DNA from 2 places in the Clostridium pacaense genome. Region 1 is predicted to be linked to the other one. Evidence: predicted binding sites of a transcription regulator. Region 1 holds the regulator's gene; the other holds the start of a gene.
What was found. Region 1 encodes HrcA, which represses chaperone genes, less so after heat shock. Its sites were predicted from a motif close to TGTTAGCACTCNNNNNNNNNGAGTGCTAACA; they were not measured.

Region 1 (12,205 bases):
ATATCTCGGCTGAATGATATAACTCAAACATTAAACGGGTCTCGAAGTTGTCAATAAACTCAATGGTAGAGTATTCCCGTACTACCATGCTTCTTCTTGGAAGAGCTACCACATATCCTTCAGAAACCAGCCTATTCAGCGCATCCTTTATAGGGGTATGGCTCACACCCAATTCTTCAGACAGTTCTCTTACCACAAGGCGTTTCCCCGGTAGATATTTGCCATTATAAATATTAGAACGTATCTTGTCTGCTACCATATCTACTAAAGATATGTTCACAAATTCCTCAAGATTCACCTTTTTATCACGCTCTGATATTCTTTCCATTCTTATGTACCTCTGCCTTTCACATTCTCACTTACTTTGTAATTTATCTTATCATATTACTTCCTATCTTGCAAGAATTCGAGTTAAACTCCCCCCATAGAACAAAAACACAGATTTCTTCCCATTTATTTTTATTTGACAAAAAGGTGCATACGGTATAAATTATCCTTGAAACCTTATCCATGATTCATTTCTACAGAAAGGTACAATAAATGACAGTATCCCACACAATACCCTGTTTTAACCTAAAACAGATAGCGGAGTCCGGCCAATGCTTCCGCATGAATCCCCTTCCTCCAGAAATCCTCCCCAAAGGAGCGGACTACGGTTACCGCATTATCAGCCATGGACGTATCCTGTATGTCTGGCAGAAAAAAATGGAGGTTTTCTTTGACTGTGACGAAATGGATACTGCATTCTGGCTCCACTATTTTGACATTGATACGGATTATCAGGCTATAATCAATTCCATTTCCCCAAAAGATTCCTACCTTACGGCAGCCTCACAGGCAGGCAGTGGAATACGTATACTGTGCCAGGATCCCTGGGAAATGATCATAACCTTTGTCATATCCCAACAAAAGACCATCCCAAAAATCAAAGAACTGGTAGAGGCCCTCTGCTCTGCATATGGACAGCCTCTTCCCCACGACGGGGCACTTTCGGCATTTCCTTCCCCTCAGGAACTCTCCAGAGCTTCTTTAGAAGATCTGCAGTCCCTTAAATTGGGATACCGCGCCAAATACATACATAAACTATGCCAGGATGCCGTGTCAGGAACACTCGACTTAGACAAACTCTCCAACATGAATTACGAAGAATCAATGGAGTATCTGACAGGCTTCTACGGAATCGGCAAAAAGGTCGCCAACTGTGTCTGTCTGTTTGGACTACACCACATCAGTGCATTCCCCGTAGACACCTGGATTGAGAAAATACTCATAGCCCAATACTATGATAAACAAAAATACCGCCACATCCCCAAAGCCTCCCTATATGACAAAATCATAAAGGACTCATTTGGTCAGTACGGCGGATGTGCCGGTATCATGCAACAATATATTTTCTACTATGAACGCCTTCAAAACAGCAAGGTTTCATAAAGAAAACCAGTCCGTGGGATTGTAAATTCACATCATCCCCAGCTCAAATATCTTCCACTTCCCTCTAAAGCCCGATTCTTTTCCCACCGCAAAGTCCCTGGTATACGTACCGTCCCCCCACTGGGGCGCCTGTTCCAGGGCTTTGTCGGACCAGCGCTGGGAGAAGTCCACCCGCACCACCTTATATTCCTTAAAGCCATACCGGCTGGCCTGTTCATCGTAATATGGCTTTTGGTCCGCATACTCCACGGTTGCAAGGGTCTGAAAGCCATGGATGATATATTCTTTTATATAACGGCCTTCCCTGAAGTTTAAGTCATCCTGCCCAAAGTTAAGGCTCTCAAGCTGGTCCTGGGGAAACAGCCTGACGCACCTGTCAAACTGGGCAAGGCCCATGTATTTGAAGTACCATGCAGCCGCCAGCTGCGCATCGTCCGACGGCATTTTTTCAAACTTGACGTGTCTTGGAAGGGAGTCCTCAACCGTGTATTCCTTCACCAGATGCTCCCCGCCTCTTGACCGGTTGACAGCAGCCACCATGAACATGATGGCCAGGCATGCCAGGGTGATGCCGCATATCTTTAATGCCTGGGGTGAGAATTTCTCTTTGCTCATTGATTTTATCCTTTCACTTGCCTTTTTATCCGGTCTGTCTTGGTATCACCTGATAATCGGCCAGACAGGTACGGATACCCTCCTGGGTGTCCCCGATGCAGATTCCCTGCCTGCGGATCCGCTCCGTATCAATCATAAGGTTTCTTGGGCAGGAGGCAAACCGCTCCGTATCCCGCTCTATCAGGCCGGACACATCGCTGCTTCCCGTCACCGCCTTAAGGAACAGGGCCGCCGTGTCAAATGTGCTGCGGCTGTTCTGGCTGCCAAAATTATAGACCCCGCCAGGGAGTCTCATGGCTGCTTCCATATTCCTTATCACTTCCCACACATATGTGATGCCCCTGTAATCGTGTACAGGCAGCTTCAGGATCCGGTCCTCCCTCCTGGCATCCAGGAGATTGCCAAGCAGGCCGCAGCCGCCCGGACGGTCACTGGACGGATAGTCATACATCCAGGTCAGGCGCAGCGCCACCGCGTCGTGGAGACAGGTCAACATGGCCTCCTCCGCACGCTTTTTATCCCTTCCGTAGACAGAGCAGGGACGGTGAGGCCCCTCCTCCCGGTTTGGTTCCATGGAATCAGACGCATTGTAAATCTGGTCCGAACTCATGAATACCATCCTGCTTCCGGACTGCCTGCACGCTTTGGCCATATTGGAGGTTCCCCGCACATTAATCTGTTCGGAACGCTCAGGCTCCTTCTCACATGCGGCTGTGTTGGACACGCCCGCACAGTGCAGCACGTAATCCGGCCGGATTGCCTTTATGAATGCCGACACCGCCAGGGAATCGCTTACTTCCAGTTCCCTGTGGCTCACGCCAAGGGTTTCATATCCATCTATCTTCCTGAAATATTCTGAAAGCCGGGAACCTAAGAATCCATTGGCCCCGGTTATTAAAATACGCTTTTTCATTGTACTGCTCATACCTTTCTTCAGATATGATAACATTATAGCCCAGGTAATGTCTATATTCTTTGCGATTTTCTTAATATTTACCCAGACACTTCTTTAAAACAGGCAGTCAGTCCTGTCTTTTTCCAGGGTGCCTCTGCCTGCATGAACACAGGCCCGGTTCAACTGGCCGGGCCTGACTGATATTCCAATGTTCTTTTGGTTCCTGTGCCTTACTTGAATATCCCCTTTTTCTTGGGCTTTTCCTCTTCCGGCGGGGTAATGCCGTTCATGGCGTCATCAAAACGCCTTAATGCTTCCTTCTGCGCCTGGTTCATGCGCTCCGGAACCTGGACAACCAGGGTCACATAGTGGTCGCCGCGCACATTACGGCTGCGCAGGGAAGGAACACCCTTGCCCTTTAAGCGGACCTTGGTGTCTGTCTGGGTGCCTGGCTTCACTTCGTACTCCACCTCGCCGTCCACGGTCTTGATGCGGATTGGACCGCCAAGGGCTGCCCGGGCAAAGGAAATGGGCACCGTGGAATAGATGCTGGTATCCTGGCGCTTAAAAATCGGGTGCTGTGACACCACTGCCTCCACCAGAAGGTCGCCGCGCTCGCCGCCGCCGGTCCCAGGCTCGCCGCCGCCTGCAAGACGCACGCACTGGCCGTTATCAATGCCGCCCGGTATGGATACCTTGAATTTCTTGCGCACGGTCTTATAGCCTGTGCCATAACAGTCCGGACACTTCTCCTTGATGATCTGGCCCGTGCCGTTACAGTCAGGACATGTCTGCACATTCTGGACCTGGCCAAAGAAGGACTGCTGGGTGTACATGATCTTACCTTTGCCGTTACACTTGCCGCAGGTCTGGGGTGAAGTGCCTGCCTTGGCTCCTGTACCGTGGCAGCTTGCACATGTCTCTTTAAAATTAATCTCAATCTCTTTTTCACATCCAAAAACAGCTTCCTCAAATGTTATCCTGATGGAAGTCTTTATATTGGCGCCGCGCATGGGACCGCTCCTCGCCCTGGAAGACCGGCCGCCGCCAAAGATATCGCCAAAAATATCACCGAAGATATCACCCATATCCCCGCCAAAATCGAAACCGCCAAAGCCGCCGAAGCCACCGGCCCCGCCGCCGCCCTGGTCAAATGCAGCATGGCCGAACTGGTCGTACTGCTGACGTTTCTGAGGGTCGCTTAACACACTGTACGCCTCTGAAGCTTCTTTGAACCTGGCCTCTGCCTCCTTATCGCCTGGATTGGCATCCGGATGGTATTTCTTGGCAAGTTTCCTGTATGCTTTTTTCAATGCATCATCGTCTGCATCCTTGGGAACGCCCAGAACTTCATAGTAATCTCTCTTACTCTCTGCCATGTTGTTTACCTCTTAACACTCTTTATCTGCATAAAGGGGTTAGAAGCCGGAATACCGGCCCCTAATCCCCATTTTCGTTCATCTTGCATTATACTTCCTTGAAATCAGCGTCTACCACATCATCGTTCGGTGCGGAGGAAGCGCCTGCTGCGCCGCCCATGTCAGGACCTGCGCCAGCTGCGCCGGCTGCCTGTGCCTGCTCATATACCTTTGCAAACAGCTTCTGTGCGCTGTTCATCAGTTTCTCCTTGCCTGACTTGATGTCCTCAACCTGGGCGTCAGTCATCTCTTCAACAGGAGCGCGGTTGATTGCTTCCTTCAGGGAGTTAAGGTCTGCCTCAACCTCGGCCTTATCGTTAGGTGAAATCTTATCGCCCACTTCTTCCAAAGCCTTCTCGGTCTGGAATACCATGGAATCAGCGTCATTTCTTGCATCAATGGCATCCTTGCGCTTCTTATCCTGCGCCTCGTACTCAGCTGCTTCCTTTACTGCCTTATCGATATCATCGTCAGACATGTTGGAACCGGAAGTGATGGTGATGTGCTGTTCTTTTCCTGTTCCAAGATCCTTTGCGGATACATTTACAATACCATTGGCATCAATGTCAAAGGTAACCTCAATCTGGGGAACACCTCTTCTTGCTGGCGGAATCCCATCCAGACGGAACTGTCCAAGGGTCTTGTTATCCCTTGCGAACTGACGCTCGCCCTGTACCACATGGATATCCACTGCGGTCTGGTTGTCAGCGGCAGTTGAGAAAATCTGGCTCTTCTTAGTCGGGATTGTGGTGTTGCGCTCAATCAGCCTGGTTGCCACGCCGCCCATGGTCTCGATGGACAGGGAAAGCGGGGTTACGTCCAGAAGAAGGATATCCCCTGCGCCAGCGTCTCCTGCCAGCTTGCCGCCCTGGATGGCTGCGCCGATAGCCACACATTCATCCGGGTTAAGGGATTTGCTTGGCTCCTTGCCGGTGAGCTGTTTCACCTTTTCCTGTGCCGCAATCATACGTGTGGAACCGCCCACCAGAAGTACCTTGCCCAGTTCGGAAGCAGTGATGCCTGCATCCTTCAGCGCGTTCTGTACCGGGATTGCGGTGCGCTCAATGAGGTCATGTGTCAGTTCATCGAATTTAGCCCTGGTCAGGTTCATATCCAGATGCTTCGGTCCTTCTGAGGTTGCTGTGATGAATGGCAGGTTGATGTTGGTGGTGGTAGCTGTGGACAGCTCCTTCTTTGCCTTCTCAGCCGCTTCTTTTAATCTCTGGAGGGCCATCTTGTCGTTAGAAAGGTCCACGCCCTCTGCTTTCTTGAACTCAGCAATCATCCAGTTGGTAATTGCATTATCAAAATCATCGCCGCCCAGACGTGTATCGCCGTTGGTGGACAGAACTTCAATTACACCGTCGCCGATTTCAATGATGGAAACATCAAATGTACCGCCGCCCAGGTCGTATACCATGATTTTCTGCTCTTTTTCATTGTCCAGTCCATAAGCCAGTGCAGCGGCTGTCGGCTCGTTGATGATACGCTTTACATCCAGGCCCGCAATCTTACCTGCGTCCTTGGTTGCCTGACGCTGTGCATCATTGAAATATGCAGGAACCGTGATGACAGCCTCGGTTACGGACTCGCCCAGGTAGCTCTCAGCATCGGCTTTCAGCTTCTGGAGGATCATGGCGGAGATTTCCTGCGGGGTGTACTTCTTGCTGTCAATATCTACCCTGTAGTCTGTTCCCATGTGACGCTTGATGGATGAGATGGTCTTGTCAGCATTGGTAACTGCCTGACGCTTTGCCGGCTCACCGATCAGCCTCTCTCCTGTCTTTGTAAAAGCCACAACAGATGGTGTGGTCCTTACGCCTTCTGCATTGGCGATAACGGTTGGCTTTCCGCCTTCCATAACAGCAACACAGCTATTTGTCGTACCTAAATCAATACCGATAATCTTGCTCATAGTTTTTTCCTCCTGATTATTTGGTTTATTCATGTATTATATGTTCCACCCAACAAAGTCCGTAAACCCGGTCAGGTGCCTAATGCCTTAGTTAGCAACTTTTACCATGCTGTGCCTTACAACGCTTTCCCTGTACATGTAGCCCTTCTGTAATTCCTCTGCCACAATGTTCTCGCCCAGGCTGTCATCATCCACATGCATCACCGCATTGTGGAAGTTGGGGTCAAACTCCTGGCCCACGGCTTCAATCGCCTTCACGCCTGCTTCCTCCAGCGTCTTCTGGAACTGCTTATATATCTTCTCCATACCCTCGGCAATGGGGCTGCCCTTTTCATCCTCGGGTACGGTAGCTAAACCTCTCTCAAAATTGTCAATCACGGGAAGCATACGTTCAATGATATCCCTGGCCCCCATCTCGTACATGGTGGACTTTTCCTTTTCGCTTCTCTTGCGGAAATTCTCAAATTCCGCCATCTGGCGTTTTACCCGGTCCGTAAGCTCCTCTATTTTCTCATCCCTTGGGTCCTTCTTCTTTTTGAAAAAGCTCTTTTTTTCTTCCTTGGCAGAAGCAGCCTCTTCAGTATCCTCTGAAGCCTCCTCCAAAGTTCCTTCTTCCTGCCGGACCGCATCCTCTGCGTCCTCAGGGGCCGCCTGCCCGTTCCCAGCCATCACTTCTTCCTGCCCTGCTTCTTTGGCTCCTGCTTCTTTTTTTAACTCTTCGTCCTTCATATCTTCACTCACAGCTTATCACCTTTCATCTTTTTTAAATGCCGTATCCAGCTGATTCATAAGGGTACGCAGGGTGCCTAACACCTTCTCGTAATCCATGCGCTTGGGGCCGATGATTCCGATGGTTCCCCTAAGGCCTCCGCCCAGGTCATAATTGGCAGTCACCACGCTGCAGTCCTTCATGGACTGTACCGGGCTTTCATCGCCAATGTAAACCTGTATGCCCGCATCGCCTTCCACGCCTGCATTGACTTCAGACACAAACTCCTGCAGCACTTCCTGATGTTCCAATGTACCGATTAGCTGGCTGGCCCTCTCACCTTCCGTCAGTTCGGGATACTTGAAAATGTTGGTTGCTCCGCTGGTATATATCTGCAGGTCTTCCCCGCCTGCCCGGATGGCTTCCGCCACCTCATTAAGCACCAGGTCCACTACCTGGCTGTGGATGCCCGCGTCAACCTTCAGCTTACTGATGATATCCAGATTAATCTCTTCAATGGTCAGTCCGTTCAGACTGCTGTTCAACAGGATGTTCAGGTTCAGCAGCTCATCATCGGTCAGCTCATCGGACACATCCACCATGGTATTCTTGATGATGTTTCCTTCCACCACCACTACCACCAGCATTTTATTCTTCTCCACCTTGGATAGCTGGATGAACTTAAGCTTGGTCTTGTGGTAACTTGGGCCGCTTATCATGGCTGCGTAGTTGGTGTTGGAGGCAAGTACCTGGGCCATCTTCTTGAGGACCAGTTCCAGTTTATCAACCTTCTGGACCATCATCTCCTTAAGCTCCGTTACCTCGCTGTCCTTCTCCAACATGATCTGGTCCACGTAAAACCGGTATCCCTTATCAGAAGGAATACGGCCCGCAGATGTATGGGGCTGTATGATATAACCCATCTCTTCCAGATCCGACATCTCGTTGCGGATGGTGGCAGAACTGAGTTTTAAATCCGAATACTTGGAAATGGTCCTGGAACCCACGGGTTCCCCTGTTTCCAGATACGTTTTGATAATCGCCTTTAATATGGTCATCTTCCTGTCATCCAGGAACGTATCCACCGGCATCTGTCCACCTTCCTTTCCGAATTATTAGCACTCGGTTTCGAGGAGTGCTAACATCTACATTCCATAATATATTCCTTCTGAGTGAATTTGTCAAGAGATAAATCCAAATTCTTTTATTATAATTTATTTTTCCAGTTTCACAGGACATAGATGATGTAGTCCCCCTCCTGAAAAATACCTATATATTTGATTTTATCTCCCACTTTTAACAATTTTCTTGCAAAAATATGTAAAATATTCCCCACTTTTTATGAATATGTAACACTTGTTTAATGATTTCAGCTTGACAATTAATAGTTTTGTAATATAATGAAATATACATATAATATAGTCATATGGAACCAGAACAATCTGTTAATATTGCGAGGTAAATATATGCACAATACCATAAGAAAAACCGTCCTGGCCGCGGCTGCTGCCGTCTTATGCCTGGCAGCTTCCTTGCCAGCTTATGCAGAAGAAACATCCCATACGGATGTGGCGGTAATGAAGGATGAGGCTGCCGGCAAAGATGGGACCACGTCTGCGTCAGTGGGCAAGGACGTGACAGTTGTTGAGAACGGATTCCCGGACAGGGACACGGAACATGGTTCTGCGCAGGATACCGCAGGGACCAGGACCTCCCATAAGGACAGGACCAGCCGCGGTTCAGAAGAAGAATACGTGGACGCGGGTCCCGGTGCCAGGAAGAAGGAAGAACCGCCTGTTTCCACGGAAACCTCCCTTGGCAGGTTCACCATCACCGGTTACTGCGGATGCGATAAGTGTTCGGGCGGACACGGGCTTACCTATTCCGGCACGGTTCCCACGCCTAACCACACCATTTCCGCGGATTTGGACCAATTTCCGCTCGGCACCAGGCTGAAGATTGACGGAACCGTCTATACGGTTGAGGATAAGGGTTCTTCTGTCAAGGGTAACATTCTTGATATTTTTTACGGCAGCCACGAGGAAGCGCTTGCCAAAGGTACCTATACCGCAGAAGTATTTTTAATGGAAGACTGATTTTCCCGCTACATACGGACATTTTGAAAGCCACCAGCATCAAAGGCTGGCGGCTTTTCTTTTTTGCCCTGGGCACAGGATTTTCCGGTTACATATCCATGAAATTTCCTTTATTTCCATATATTTCCTTGACAATACAGGAAAATTATGATAAAACCTTGTTTATTGCTCATATATTACAAAAGTATTACATATAATTTATTAATATGTTAAGAAACTATTTTGAATATTAAATGAGCAATAGGAGGTAACAAATAAATGAAATTCAGACACTTATTAACCGGAACCATTCTTACCATCAGCTTACTTGCAGCTTCTGCCGTCACGGCATTTGCAGCTGTATCCAAAGGACGTTTTGAGACAGTTGACAGCACCACCATCAGCGGCTGGGCATACGACAGCGATTCCCCTGATGACGCGTTAAACGTAATGATAACCATCAAGAATAAAAATACAGGTGAGGAAGTATTTTCCCAGCGCATATCCGCCGGGGAATACAGGGAAGCGCTTTATAAGGAAAACCGGGGCAATGGATGCCACGGCTTCACCATCAATGTGGACTGGAGCGCTTATCCGGACGGCATATACCTGGTAGAGGGAACCGTGGGGGGCCGAAGCTTCCCCAATCCCAGGACATACACCAACGGCAGCGGGGATGCCCAGACAGGAAGCGCTGCTGACGGACAGGGGCTGATACCCCTTGGGGTCTTTAAAACCACCGGCTACTGTCCCTGCCGCGCCTGTTCCGAGGGCTGGGGACGCCATACATGTACCGGCGCCGTTGCCACTGCCGGACACACCATCGCAGTAGACCCAAGGGTCATCCCTTACGGCTCAAAGGTCATGATTAACGGTGTTGTCTATACGGCTGAGGACCGCGGGGGCGCTGTGAAAGGCAACCACATCGATATTTTCTTCAATACACACGCTGAGACAAGACAGCATGGAATGCAGAACGCCGAGGTATTCCTGGTCCAGGGATAGACAATAAGATATAACGTGATGATTGAATTCTAAGTGCTGCGTCCTTTAAAAAACGGGGCGGATGGCAGCGGACAGGGCCATATGGAATAGCCCATCCGCTGTCATCCGCCCCGTTTCATATCAGGACTGCATTCCTATCCAGGTCCTATCCGCCAATTTCCCGGAGTTCCGTCCCACTGTAAAAGAACTTCAGGATGGATTCATAGTCCTTTCCTTCCTTGGCCATTCCCTGGGCGCCGTTCTGGCTCATGCCCACGCCGTGGCCGAATCCGCCTCCATAGATGTGGAAGGATGGCTTTCCATCCTCTCCTGTCCTTTTTTCTATGGAAATGAAGGCGCTGGGAAGGGTCGCGCTTCCTTCCATTGTCTTGCCGTCCTGTTTGGTAATGACAATGCCCGGATTCCCCAGGGCGGAACGGATGGCGCCCTGTCCCTTGACAGTCACTGTCCCGCCGCTTCCCGACACGCTCAGTTCGCTGGCAATACCGCCTGCCCCCCGCCCCGTGATGGTCATGTCCGTGACTGCTCCGGCCCCATTTATCTGGGCCGATACCATATCGCTGCTTATATCTGTCTCCCAGCGGAACATGGCGTAGGAGGAGTCATAGGCTGTCACGTCCCTGCTTCTTATAAAGGAATCAAAATTGTCATTATCCCCTACGTCCAGGGGCTGTCTTCCCGACTTCACCTCCACTGCCTGGAGATACGGGTATTTCTGCGGGTCCGTGCCCCATACGCCTGCGTCTGCGGTACGGCCGCAGGAGGTGGAGAAATAAAAGGCGTCGATTGGCTTATCCTCGTAGAAAAGCATCCTGCCGTATGTCTCCTTGACGGCCTGTGTGGTCTTCTCATCCGCCTGGGTGTTGTTATATACCTGGAAATTCGTACTGTCATCCACATGGGCGCCGTACTGGCTGTAGGAATTGCCCTGGATCTGCCTGTATGCATAGGTCCTGGCGCATACGGCCTGGGCCTTTAAGGCCTCCTTTTCATAGGAGGGCGGCATTTCGCTGGGCACTACCCTGGTCAGGTAATCTTCCAGATACAGGTCATTGACCAGCACCAGTCCCTCATCGCATTCCTTGATTTCCATTTTCCCGGTGTAGACCGGCGTACCCTGGCTGCGCTCAATGGAAGTGACCGTGACCCCGTCCGGGTTATCCGGGTTTATGATGATACGGCCGTATTTAAGCCTGTCATCCCCTGGCTGGATGGTTAACCCGGTTCCCGCTTCCAGGCGCTCCTTCTCCGTCTTGCCTTTGGAGTTCTCATATTCCATCTGCGCCGGACTATTCAGTACAAGGCTGACCGATGGATGGTACAGGTTTTTAAATCCGGTGTCCATGATCAGGACACGGATGGTCTTGGCGTCAAATTCCCGTTCCAGCAGCGCTGCACACAGTTTTCCGTCCGCCGCCACAAATTCCTGCAGGTCATAACCCACCAGGATATCATTTATACCTAATATCTTAAAATCCCCGTAAACCTTATATACATGGAAATTCTCAGACACAGGTATCTCGCCATATCCCTCAATCTCAATGGCATTCTCTGTAACAGAAAGTACCTTGCCGCTGATGCGTTCCTTTTTCATGGTAATCTTCCTGAGTCTGCCGCCCTCCATGTGAAGGTCCGCCAGGTTGCCTGCCATGTCTGATACATCGCCCAGCTTTTCGCTGACAGGGAATTCGCGGTAGGCTGTTCCCAAATACGCCTTGAAGCTCCTGCCGTCTGTCTCAGACAGCCATATGTTCTCGTAAACAACATCCTCCGACACCAGTTCCCTCATGGCAATCATCTCGCCGTCCCTGGCAAGGAACCGTATCTCACAGTCCAGGTACGCGTCCAGGGCAAGTCCCTGGAACCCGAAATTGCCTTCTGTCGTGTATGCGGTCCAGCTCTCGGCCTGCGGAAGGTTGGAAGGCGTGCCGTAAAGCACCGCGTCCACCATCTTCACGGCCCCGTCCGGGTCTGTCTGGGACCTGATACCCTCATAGAGCCTCCACCACTCCTCCTCCGGAAATGCCCTGTCCTTATTATGTTTGGTGGCCCTGGCCTCCAGCTTAAGCCTGCCGGAAACCTGTCCGGCCATAAATGCCGCCTCCTGATATGTAAGGTATCCCTGGGCCGCAGAAAGGGTGG
Region 2 (12,205 bases), on a different contig from region 1:
TATGAAAGAAATTCATTGTCTGAGTGATATAAAGCCCGGCCAGCGGGCACACATTAAAGAACTGACTGCCTGCGGCAGCATCCGCAGACGCCTTCTGGATATCGGCCTGGTAGAGGACACGGAAGTGGAATGTCTGGGCCAAAGCCCCCTTGGGGACCCATGCGCCTACCTGATACGCGGCGCTGTCATCGCCATACGTTCCGAGGACTGCCGGGGCATCCTGATTCATGAATGATGATTAAAATATATAAATCTAAAAATATATAAAAGGAGTATTAAAATGGGGCTGACAAAACAATCAGTAGGAATGGGCGCTGTCGATTCCGGATTGGAGATAAAAAAACAGACACCCGAAGATAAGGTCATTGCCATAGCAGGTAATCCCAATGTAGGTAAGAGCACCCTCTTTAATAACCTGACCGGCATGAACCAGCACACCGGCAACTGGCCCGGCAAAACCGTGACCAATGCCCAGGGATTTTGTAAAACCAGGAATCATGGATACGTGCTGGTGGATATACCTGGCACTTATTCCCTCATGGCCCACTCTGCCGAGGAGGAGGTTGCCCGCAACTTCATCTGTTTCGGGGGCAGTGACAGCGTGGTGGTGGTCTGCGACGCCACCTGCCTGGAACGCAATATGAACCTGGTGCTGCAGACCATGGAGATATCAGACCATGTGCTGGTATGCGTCAACCTTCTGGATGAAGCCGCGCGCAAGAACATTTCCATTGACTTGGAAATGCTTTCTGAAAAGCTGGGGGTACCGGTTGTGGGCACCATTGCCAGGAAAAAGAAAAGCCTGGAGCATTTCCTTGAACAGCTGGACGCACTGGTGAACGGAAAGAAGGACCTCCATCCCTACCAGGTCCAGTATTCCCCCATCATTGAGCAGGCCATTGCCATGGCAGAACCGTTGGTAAAAGCCAGGGTGGACGGAAAAATCAATTCCAGGTGGCTCACACTGAAGCTTCTTGACTGTGACCCTTCCCTTATGAAGGAACTGAAGGAATATCTGGGCGAAGACATACTTGACATACCGGAACTGGCGGAGGCCCTGGACGAGGCCAGGGAACACCTGTCCAAATACGGTGTCACCAGGGAAATCATGGGTGACCGGGTGGTGGCTGCCCTGGTAGCCTCCGCGGAAAAAATATGCCGGGATACCGTGCATTTTAATCAGGTTGAATATAATGAAGGGGACCGCCGCCTGGATAAGGTGCTGACCAGCCGTTTCACAGGTTATCCGGTCATGGTTGGAATGCTGGCCGTGGTGTTCTGGCTGACCATCACCGGGGCCAACTATCCTTCCCAGATGCTGGCTGACGCCTTCTTTAAGCTCCAGGACCAGCTGACCCGGGCATTCATGGCCATGGGCGCGCCGGAATGGCTCCATGGCATCCTTGTCCTGGGCGTCTACCGCGTGCTGGCCTGGGTTGTATCCGTCATGCTGCCGCCCATGGCCATCTTCTTCCCCCTGTTTACCTTGTTGGAGGATTCCGGATACCTTCCCAGGATTGCCTACAACCTGGATAAACCATTTAAGAGCTGCCATGCCTGCGGCAAACAGGCCCTTACCATGTGCATGGGCTTTGGGTGCAATGCGGCCGGTATCGTGGGCTGCCGCATCATTGACTCCCCAAGGGAACGGCTCATTGCCATGATCACCAATAACTTCGTGCCCTGCAACGGAAGGTTCCCCACCCTGATTGCCATCATCACCATGTTTTTCGTGGGTGTATCCGGGGGAGCTTTTGATTCCCTGTTATCCGCGCTGCTTTTAACGGCATTCATTGTGCTGGGCGTGTTCATGACCTTCGCGGCGTCCAAGTTCCTGTCCATGACCGTATTAAAGGGAATCCCCTCTTCCTTTACCCTGGAACTGCCGCCCTACCGCCGCCCCCAGATTGGCAAGGTCATTGTCCGCTCCATCTTTGACCGGACCCTGTTCGTGCTGGGAAGGGCCATTGTGGTGGCTGCCCCGGCCGGACTTCTTATCTGGATCATGGCAAATGTACAGGTGGGCGGCCTTACCCTGCTGGCCCACTGTTCCGGCTTCCTGGACCCCTTTGCAAGGCTGCTGGGCATGGACGGGGTCATCCTCATGGCCTTCATACTGGGGCTTCCTGCCAATGAAATCGTCATCCCCATCATCATCATGGCTTACATGGCCCAGGGCAGTATCCTGGAGTTTGACAGCCTGGCACAGTTAAAGGAACTTCTTGTGAATAATGGGTGGACCTGGATTACCGCTGTCAGCACCATGCTGTTTTCCCTTATGCACTGGCCCTGCACCACCACCCTTCTCACCATCAGGAAGGAATCCGGCAGTTTCAAGTGGACCCTTGTGTCCTTCCTGGTACCTACCGTGTGCGGCATCGTCATCTGTTTTGCATTCACCTGCGCCGCAAGGATGTTTGTGTAGCAGTCTCCCATCCATCACGGGACTCAGGACGATTCAATCCGCCAGACATGAAAACAGCCTGGAACAGTTGGGTTCATCCCAACCGTCCAGGCTGTGCATGGTCATATCATGTCATGGATTAGTACATTCCGCCCATATCAGGTGCTGGAGGCATTGCCGGAGCCGGTTCCTTGATATTGGCAACAACGGATTCGGTTGTCAGCAGGGTGGAAGCAACGCTGGTTGCATTCTGCAGTGCGCTTCTTGTAACCTTAACAGGATCCAGGATACCTGCTTCAATCATGTCGACAAACTCTTCCTTGTATGCGTCAAATCCGCATCCAACCTTGGATTCCTTAACCTTGTTCACGATTACGGAACCTTCCAGGCCTGCGTTTGCAACGATGTGGAACAGCGGGGACTCCAGGGCCTTTAAGATGATCTTGGCACCGGTCTTCTCATCGCCTTCCAGGCTGTCAACAATCTTCTGCACATCAGCTGCAGCGTGTACATATGCGGAACCGCCGCCTGCGATGATACCTTCCTCAACAGCTGCCCTTGTAGCGTTCAGGGCATCTTCCATACGAAGCTTGGCTTCCTTCATCTCTGTCTCGGTAGCAGCGCCTACACGGATGACAGCTACGCCGCCAGCCAGCTTAGCCAGACGCTCCTGTAATTTCTCCCTGTCAAAATCAGAGGTGGTTTCCTCAATCTGCTTGCGGATCTGGGCAACCCTTGCAGCGATGGTGTCCTTATCGCCCATACCGTCAACGATGATTGTATTCTCCTTCTGTACCTTAACGGATTTTGCACGGCCTAACTGATCCATGGTTGCATCCTTTAAGTCCAGACCAACTTCCTCAGAGATAACGGTGCCGCCTGTAAGGATAGCGATATCCTGCAGCATCTCCTTCCTTCTGTCGCCATAGCCGGGAGCCTTAACAGCAACTACGTTGAAGGTACCTCTTAACTTGTTGACAATCAGGGTGGTCAGTGCTTCGCCTTCCACATCCTCGGCGATGATCAGCAGTCTTGCGCCCATCTTGACAACCTGCTCTAACAGAGGCAGTAACTCCTGGATGTTGGAAATCTTCTTGTCGGTAATCAGCACATATGGATCATCCAGATTCGCTTCCATCTTATCCATATCAGTGCACATATATGCGGACAGGTAACCTCTGTCGAACTGCATGCCTTCAACCAGGTCAAGCTCTGTCATCATTGTCTTGGATTCCTCAATGGTGATGACGCCGTCCTTGGAAACCTTCTCCATAGCGTCTGCTACCATTGTGCCAACCTCATCGTCAGATGCGGAGATAGCTGCAACCCTTGCAATCTGAGCCTTGCCGTTGATTGGTTTGCTCATAGCCTTGATGGCGTCAACAGCTGCGTCTGTTGCCTTCTTCATACCCTTTCTTAAAACGATTGGGTTAGCGCCTGCTGCCAGGTTCTTCATACCTTCATTCACCATTGCCTGTGCCAGGACGGTTGCGGTCGTGGTACCGTCACCAGCCACATCGTTGGTCTTGGAAGCAACTTCCTTGATTAACTGTGCGCCCATATTCTCGTATGGATCCTGCAGTTCAATCTCTTTTGCAATGGTAACGCCGTCATTGGTGATTAACGGAGCGCCGAAGGACTTATCCAGGACAACGTTGCGTCCCTTGGGTCCTAATGTCACACGTACTGTATCTGCTAACTGATTCACGCCTGCTTCCAGAGCCTTGCGGGCTTCTACGCCATACTTAATCTGCTTTGCCATGATGATCAACCTCCAAATTATGTTCTATTCATTATTTTGTAAAATGGTTTCAATTATTCAACTACTGCCAGGATATCGCTCTGCTTAACAATTACATACTTCTCATCCTCTACTTCCACCTCAGTGCCTGAGTACTTGGAGTAGATGACCTTGTCGCCGGCCTTAACCTGCATGGTAATCTCCTTGCCGTCCACAACGCCGCCAGGACCAACTGCAATAACCTCTGCCTGCTGTGGCTTTTCCTTTGCCGCACCCGGAAGGACAATACCGGACTTTGTGGTCTCTTCTGCTACTAACTGCTTTAATACTACCTTGTCAAACAATGGTACCAACTTCATAATTGAATTCCTCCTTACAAACTGTTCTGCTTTTTCTTTCTTGTGTTATCTTTCTAAGCATCTTTATTTTGCTCACATGATAAGTTATATCACCAGTTGTTAGCACTGTCAAGACTTGAGTGCTAATTTCTTTTAATTTTATTATTTTTTTACAAATTGCTGTTTCTTTTTTTTTCCATTCGTATTACAATAGTAGCAATAAGGAATACTATGAATTGTATCGTACTTTTATGCGTTTTATGCGTAATCACTATTAAAAGGTAAGAAGGGGGTTTTTGCATGGCTAAGAAAGGTTGGGGTAAGTTCGTAGCATTTGCGGCTGTCACAGGCGCTGTGGCTGCCGGTGTTTCTTATGTACTCCAGTATAAGACATACCACAAGGAACTGGAAAAGGATTTCCGCGAATTTGAGGACAGCGGTGACGAGGACAGACCGGAGGGAGCGGAAGACCGCACCATTGATTCCCGCAAGCTGGACCGCAATTATATTTCCCTTACGTCCAGTAAGGATGAGCTGAAGGTGGCTGCCAAGGATATGGCCCATGCCACTAAGAATGTGCTGAAGGATGCAGGAAGCCTGCTTTCAGACACAGCCCACGAGGTTGCCTCCGCTGCCGTGGATACCGCCCACATCGCCCTCAACACCATGAAGACCAAGAAGGATGATTTCATGGATGAGCGTGCCCAGAAAAAGGAAGATGATTCCGACCTGTTTGAGGACGAGGGATTCCTGGATGATGATTATGTGGATGAGGATGACCTGTATGACTATGGCCGCATGGACGGGGACCTCGGTACCTCCTATGTCTCCCACGATTATCAGGCGGATTACAGTGATGACCTGATGGATGAGGAGGAGGTTTCCGGACAGGAAGACAGTACCGTGCGTAAACCGCAGGAACCTACTGCCACCATCGAGGAAGATACCCTGGATTAGGAAGATGATTTGGTTTTAGGAAAATACTCAGGATTCAATTGATAACCATACTTTTAGGATAAATAAACCTCCGGGGATGCATAAGCATCTGCCCGGAGGTTCTTTTCTGCCGTTCCCTATTCATCCCATACCAGCAGGTTCACCCACATGGGCATGGCGGCCTGGTCTTCTTCCAGCACATATGCGTGGTTGTCATTGTCCTCAGACAGCAGCTGGTATTCCCCTGTGGATTCCACATGATTCCATCTGTTGTCCAGGATTGCGATTCCGTGTCCCGCCTTCAGTTTCCAGGTTGAAACCTGGTCCTCCTCATTCATGCTGGTATAGACCACGTCGCCCTCCATAAGGTCCTGGGAAAATGTTCCTGTCTTGCAGATATCCCTTGCCTCCCCTTCCGGGCTTCCCTCAAAATAGCAGTATCCTGTATGGCCTTTGCCCTCCATCCTGCCGTCTTTCCAGATTCCCTGGGAATAATCATATCTGGGCGCGTCCAAATCCACCACCTGCAGGGCCGTGCACTGTCCTTCCGGCTTCCCGGCTTTAAACGTACCGTAATACACGGTACCCGCCTTGGTAAATACCATTCCCCGGCCATCTATGTCAGACCGGAAGGAACTGCCGTCATAAAGATATCGTCCACCGTCCATGACAGTGTAGAACATATCTGCCAGCATATCCTCCTCACGTACCATCACGGCAGCCGCCTCCTTAAGGTTTCCCTTTTCAAGCGCTTTCATGATGTCTGACACGGTTATCAGCTGCCTTTCATCCAGGACCACGGGGGCGGCCTCTCCCGCTGCCCCGCCATCTGCGCCTGCTGTCATCCCCGCCATGCCGTTTCCATCCGCGCCTGCTGCCTTTCCCGCTGCTCCGCTTCCATCCCCGCCTGCACCGTTGCCGTCCACGCCAGATCCGCTCCTTCCGGCCATACGGCCTGCACCGGCATTTCCTCCATCCATGCTTCCAGAGGCCCCATCTGCACTGTCCATGCCCATGTCCGCTGAATCTGCTGCTTCCCGGAGTACGGCAGCACCGTTTCTCCCTGGGACATTTCCCTGTTCCTTAAGCCCCCATATGCTGCTGATTCCCAGCACCATGGCAAAGGCCGCTGCCGCCGTTATATCTATGACACTGTACTTTCTGTCCTTCACTCTATATCCATTCCTTTCATCACGGGTTCAGGACCAGGCCTGCTTTAACAGCCCGGTACCCTTTTCAATCTCAGCTTCGCTCAGTTTCGCATATCCCAGCATGACCGTGGACGGGTAAATATTCTGTTCGGGGTGGATGAAGCAGTCCGACATGCCATAGACCTTTACGCCGGCTGCCGCGGCCTGTTCTGTCAGCTGCTTCTCACTGCCGCCCCAGCGATAGGTCAAAAGCACATGAAGCCCCGCGTATTCCCCGCGTATGACAAACCGGTCCTCCAATTCCCTTAGCCCGTTTAGCAGCACATCATGCTTTGCCTTGTACACGGCCCTCATACGGTTTAAATGGCGCTCATAATGGCCCTGGGTGATAAACTGATAGAGGATATTCTGGTCAATCCTGGACACCGTGGACGCATAAAAGCCAGCCTTTTCCCTGTACACCTTCATGAGATGTTCCGGCAGCACCATGAATCCCACACGGATGGCAGGCGCGATGGACTTTGAAAATGTCCCCATATAAATCACCCTCCCGCCCCTGTCCATGCCCTGCAGGGCCGGGATGGGCTTACCCTTGTAGCGGAACTCACTGTCATAATCGTCCTCAATCAGGTACCTGTCCTGGCCGCTGTAGGCCCAGGCCAGCAGCTCCTGGCGCCGTTTCACCGGCATGACGATTCCTGTTGGATATTGGTGGGACGGCATCACATAGGCAATCTTTGCCCCGCTGGCCTGGAGGCGCTCCACGTTCATCCCATACCGGTCCATGCCCACCGGAACCACATGATACCCCTCTCCCTTCAGCACACGGTAAGCCTGTTTGTAGGTAGGGTTCTCCATGGCAATCCCCATATCGGTTCCCAGTATCTGGGCCAGCAGCATCAGAAGATATTCGCTTCCGGCGCCAATCAGGATCTGATCCGGGCTGCAGTCCACGCCTCTGGCTGAATGGAGATATTCCCCCACCGCAATCCTCAGGGACAGCTCTCCCTGTGGATTTCCGGCTGAGAACATTTCCTTATTGTCATCCACCAGGGTGTTACGGCTCAGCTTCCGCCAGGTATTGAAGGGGAAGCTGTCCAAATCAATGCCCCTTGGTGAGAAATCCACCTCAAACCTATGTTCTTCCCAATCCTTTTCCAGCACAAAAGAACCGGCGGACTTCTGCCGGACCTCCACCAGCTCCTCTATCTTTGAGACATAGTATCCCCTGTAGGGCTGGGCCTCTATATAGCCTTCCGATACCAGCTGGTCATAGGCCATCTGTGTGGTGCTCCGGCTCACCTTCAGATTCTGCGCCAGGATCCTGGTGGATGGCAGCCTGCTTCCCGCCCCCAGCCTTTTGCCCCGTATCTCGTCCTTGATATACTGATAAATCTGCTCGTAAAGCGGGCTGTCGGACTGGCTGTCAAATGGTACGATCAGCTCCATGATACCGCCTTTCTGCCGCAAACTGGCATTGTTATATTGCAATAATTCAATCCGGTCCATCATACCAGAATCAGACCATGCTGTCAATGTGGGAGGCATGCCCTGTGCCGCAGGATGCTTGCCCTATGCCGCAGGATGCTTGCCCTATGCCGCAGGATGCTTGCCCCATACCACCTGCCCTCCCTGAGCCTCCCAAGACCGGATCCCGGATTCCCAATGCAAAATGGCTGCCATACCCAATATTAGGCACAGCAGCCACGATATCCCTGTCACGGTCCAGCCAACAGCCACCCCAGGCATATATGGATTGGCATGCCCTGACCTTACTTTGGCAGCTTAAAGGAACTTTTAAGGGACACAATCCGGTTGAACACAGGGTGCTCCGGCGTGCTGTCCTTACAGTCCACACAGAAGAAACCGTTGCGCACGAACTGGTAGCTGTCATAGGCCCTGCCCTCTGCCAGGGCCGGTTCCACATAGCATTCACTTAAGACAGTCAGGGAATTGGGATTCAGGTTCAGGCTTCCGTCCTCATTCAGCTTGCCCTTTTCCTCATCCACGATATTCTCATAAAGGCGGCATTCCACCTGCCTTGCCGTTGGTATGCTGACCCAGTGGATGGTTCCCTTTACCTTACGGCCTTCAAAACCGGAACCGCTCTTTGTCTCCGGGTCATAGGTCCCGTGGACAACGGTTACATTGCCGTCTGCATCCTTCTCACATCCGGTGCACTTAACAAAGTAAGCGCCCATGAGACGCACTTCATTGCCGGGGAACATGCGGAAATACTTCTTAGGAGGCTCCTCCATGAAGTCATCCCTCTCAATATAGAGTTCACGGCTAAAGGGCACCTTCCTGTCGCCCAGTTCCGGGTTCTCCAGATTGTTGGGCACGTCAAGCATCTCTGTCTGCCCCTCCGGATAATTGTCAATCACCAGCTTGACCGGGTTTAGCACAGCCATCATACGCGGCTTCTTAAGCTTTAAATCCTCACGGATGCAGTACTCTAACATGGCGTAATCCACAGAACTGTTGGCCTTGGAAACACCCACCAGCTCCACGAACATCTTGATGGCCTCGGGCGTATATCCCCTTCTGCGCAGGGCAGCGATGGACACAAGGCGCGGATCCTCCCAGCCATCCACAATCTTGTCCTCAACCAGTTTCTTGATGTAGCGCTTGCCCGTAACCACATTGGTCAGGTAAAGCTTGGCAAACTCAATCTGACGGGGCGGATCCTCAAATTCACACTCCCTGACCACCCAGTCATAAAGGGGCCTGTGGTCCTCAAACTCCAGGGTGCAGATGGAATGGGTGATATGCTCAATGGCATCCTCAATCGGATGGGCGAAATCATACATGGGATAGATACACCACTTGTCCCCGGTGTTGTGATGGGACATATGGGCCACACGGTAGATGACCGGATCCCTCATGTTGATGTTGGGGGAAGCCATGTCAATCTTGGCACGCAGGACCTTTTCCCCATCCTGGTACCTGCCCTCCTTCATCTCTTCAAACAGCTTCAGGTTCTCTTCAATGCTCCTGTCCCTGTACGGGCTTTCCTTGCCGGGGGTGGTAAAGTCGCCTCTGTATTCCCGGATCTGTTCCGCGGTCAGGTCACAGACAAATGCCTTCCCCTTCTTAATCAGGAATACCGCGCACTCATACATCTGTTCGAAATAATTGGACGCAAAAAACAGCCTGTCCTCAAAATCAGCGCCCAGCCACTTCACATCCGCCATGATGGATTCCACGAATTCCGTCTTCTCTTTTGTGGGGTTTGTATCGTCAAAACGCAGGTTGAACTTGCCACCGTACTTCTGTGCCAGACCGTAATTGAGTAATATGGACTTGGCGTGTCCGATGTGTAAATAACCGTTGGGTTCCGGCGGGAAACGGGTCTGGACATGGCTGTACACGCCCTCTGCCAGGTCCTTGTCAATCTCCTGCTCAATGAAATTCTTGGAGATTACCTCCTTTTCCTCTGTTTCCATTACGGTGTCTTTCTCTGCCATGATTGTTCCTCCGTTATTGTTACTTTTATAATCAAGTATAATAAATAATAACATATTTATCTGGTCTATGAAAGGGGAAAATACATTTTATAGTGGAAATCTTCCCTTGTGTCTGCTATACTATATTAATGTGCTAAAATGTGTACATTTATAAGGAGATTTTACATATCATGAAAAAAACAGCAAAGTTTGCCTTAATCAAGACTATCCCTATCTTCCTGGGATATATTTTTTTGGGGATTGCATTCGGGCTCCTGCTTCAGAAATCCGGCCTTGGCGTCCTGTGGGCCTTCCTCATCAGCGCCCTTGTCTACGCAGGCTCCATGCAGTTTGCCCTGGTAGGCATCCTCACCGGGGGCCTGAGCTTCATCACCACGGCCGTCATGACCCTGTTCATCAACAGCCGCCATGCATTTTACGGCCTGACCTTCATTGAACGTTTTAAGGAAATGAAAAAGGCTTATCCGTACATGGTCTTCTCCCTGACGGACGAGACATACTCCCTGCTCTGCTCCATGGCCCGCCCGGCGGATTTTACGGACAGGGAATGGAAGCAGGCCACCTTCTTTGTCTCCCTGTTTGACCAGTGCTACTGGGTCCTTGGCTCGGTGCTTGGCGCGCTCATGGGGGAACTGATTAAGTTTGACACCACTGGCATTGATTTTGCCATGACCGCCCTGTTCGTGGTCATCTGCGTGGACCAGTGGAAGGCGGCAAGGACCCACATCCCGGCCGTGGCCGGATTCATCTGCGGCGCCCTGTTCCTGATACTTATCCGCACATCCAATTTCATCCTGCCTGCCCTGGCAGCCACCGTGGCCATCCTGCTGTTCCTTCGCAGGACCGTGGAACAGAAGATGGAGGAACATAACCCATGATCAATACACTGACCCATACATTGACAGATCCAGCCTATGTGCTGATTACCATCCTGGTCTGCGCCCTGTGCACCCAGGTTACCCGCTGGCTCCCCTTCCTTTTGTTCGGAGGGAAAAAAGAAGTCCCCCGCCTGGTCCGCTATCTGGGCGCCATACTTCCGGCTGCCATCATGGCCGTGCTGGTCGTTTACTGCCTGAAGGGAATCACTCCCCTGGCATATCCATACGGCCTGCCCGAACTTATCTCCGTGGCAGCAGTGGTAGCACTCCACCTCTGGAAGGGGAATACGCTGGCAAGTATTGCCCTTGGCACGGTGTGCTATATGATACTGGTGCAGATGGTATTCTAAGGGCGGATTTCATGTCACTTCCTGCACGCCGGCTCAAACCCGGGCTTGTCCGTTGGCCGTGTGGACAGCATGGAACATGCATCAAACAAGGACTTTAGCAAAGAACCTTCCTGAAACCTTTATAAAGGTCTTGCAGGAATCATACCTCATGGAGCAGAAATGCCGCCCAATCACAAAGCAGGTGATTGGGCGGCACTTTCTTGCATATGCATTCCATTCCAAGGTCACTCCGTGTCCGGCCTCGATGGCATTATGATTTTCCCCTCTGTCATGACCCGGCATTCCTGCCGTCTTCCACCACATCCCCTTCACTCAGCACCGGCTTTACGGTCCCGGATGCAATCAGTTCCACAAACAGGGGTACAAGCTCCGGGTCAAACTGGGTTCCGGCGCCTTTTTCCAGTTCATTGATGGCAAACTCCACCGACATGCTGGATTTATAGCTGCGCTTTGAAACCATGGCGTCAAAGGAATCAGCAATGCAGAGTATCCTGGCTGCCAGGGGAATGTCCTTTCCCGCAATCCGGCGGGGATAGCCTTTGCCGTCGTAACGCTCATGATGGCCGATGACAGCCGGGATGACATAATCCATGGACGGAAGGTGGCGGATGATTTCCACGGATGCCTCCACATGCCGCTTCATGACTTCGTATTCCTCGGCCGTAAGCTTTCCTGTCTTGTTCAGTATGTTCTCGGGAATACCGATTTTACCGATGTCATGGAGAAGCGCCGACTCCTTGAGTATTTCCCTGTATTCCCCGCTGGTGTGCAGGGCCATCCCGATAGCCTCCGCATAATATGACACGTTCTTGGAATGCTGGAATGTATAATGGTCCTTGGCGTCAATGGCAGCTGTCAGGGCATAGATGGTCGGCGCATATTCCGAATACATACTCTTATGCTTTTTAGCCAATCCCTCATTTGTCTCCCGTATTCCTAT

Region 2: LK536_RS37460 (co-chaperone GroES) is a predicted target of HrcA. The motif match lies at 4,602-4,632, and genes of this name have one in related genera.

Annotation. Positions count from the first base shown of each region.
Region 1 covers NZ_JAJFEB020000005.1:45,028-57,232, forward strand. Annotated here, with positions in the region: gene LK536_RS40175 (GntR family transcriptional regulator) at 1-328, opposite strand, end outside; gene LK536_RS40180 (DNA glycosylase) at 610-1,431, shown strand; gene LK536_RS40185 (hypothetical protein) at 1,459-2,046, opposite strand; gene LK536_RS40190 (SDR family oxidoreductase) at 2,072-2,959, opposite strand; gene dnaJ (molecular chaperone DnaJ) at 3,172-4,320, opposite strand; gene dnaK (molecular chaperone DnaK) at 4,409-6,274, opposite strand; gene grpE (nucleotide exchange factor GrpE) at 6,362-6,943, opposite strand; gene hrcA (heat-inducible transcriptional repressor HrcA) at 7,022-8,074, opposite strand; gene LK536_RS40215 (3D domain-containing protein) at 8,450-9,079, shown strand; gene LK536_RS40220 (3D domain-containing protein) at 9,338-10,063, shown strand; gene LK536_RS40225 (SpoIID/LytB domain-containing protein) at 10,209-12,205, opposite strand, start outside.
Region 2 covers NZ_JAJFEB020000003.1:283,566-295,770, reverse strand. Annotated here, with positions in the region: gene LK536_RS37475 (FeoA family protein) at 2-235, shown strand; gene feoB (ferrous iron transport protein B) at 281-2,425, shown strand; gene groL (chaperonin GroEL) at 2,544-4,166, opposite strand; gene LK536_RS37460 (co-chaperone GroES) at 4,220-4,504, opposite strand; gene LK536_RS37455 (hypothetical protein) at 4,784-5,440, shown strand; gene LK536_RS37450 (MORN repeat-containing protein) at 5,557-6,591, opposite strand; gene pdxR (MocR-like pyridoxine biosynthesis transcription factor PdxR) at 6,619-8,082, opposite strand; gene LK536_RS37440 (glutamine--tRNA ligase/YqeY domain fusion protein) at 8,343-10,037, opposite strand; gene LK536_RS37435 (AzlC family ABC transporter permease) at 10,208-10,915, shown strand; gene LK536_RS37430 (branched-chain amino acid transport AzlD family protein) at 10,912-11,265, shown strand; gene LK536_RS37425 (histidine kinase N-terminal 7TM domain-containing diguanylate cyclase/phosphohydrolase) at 11,534-12,205, opposite strand, start outside.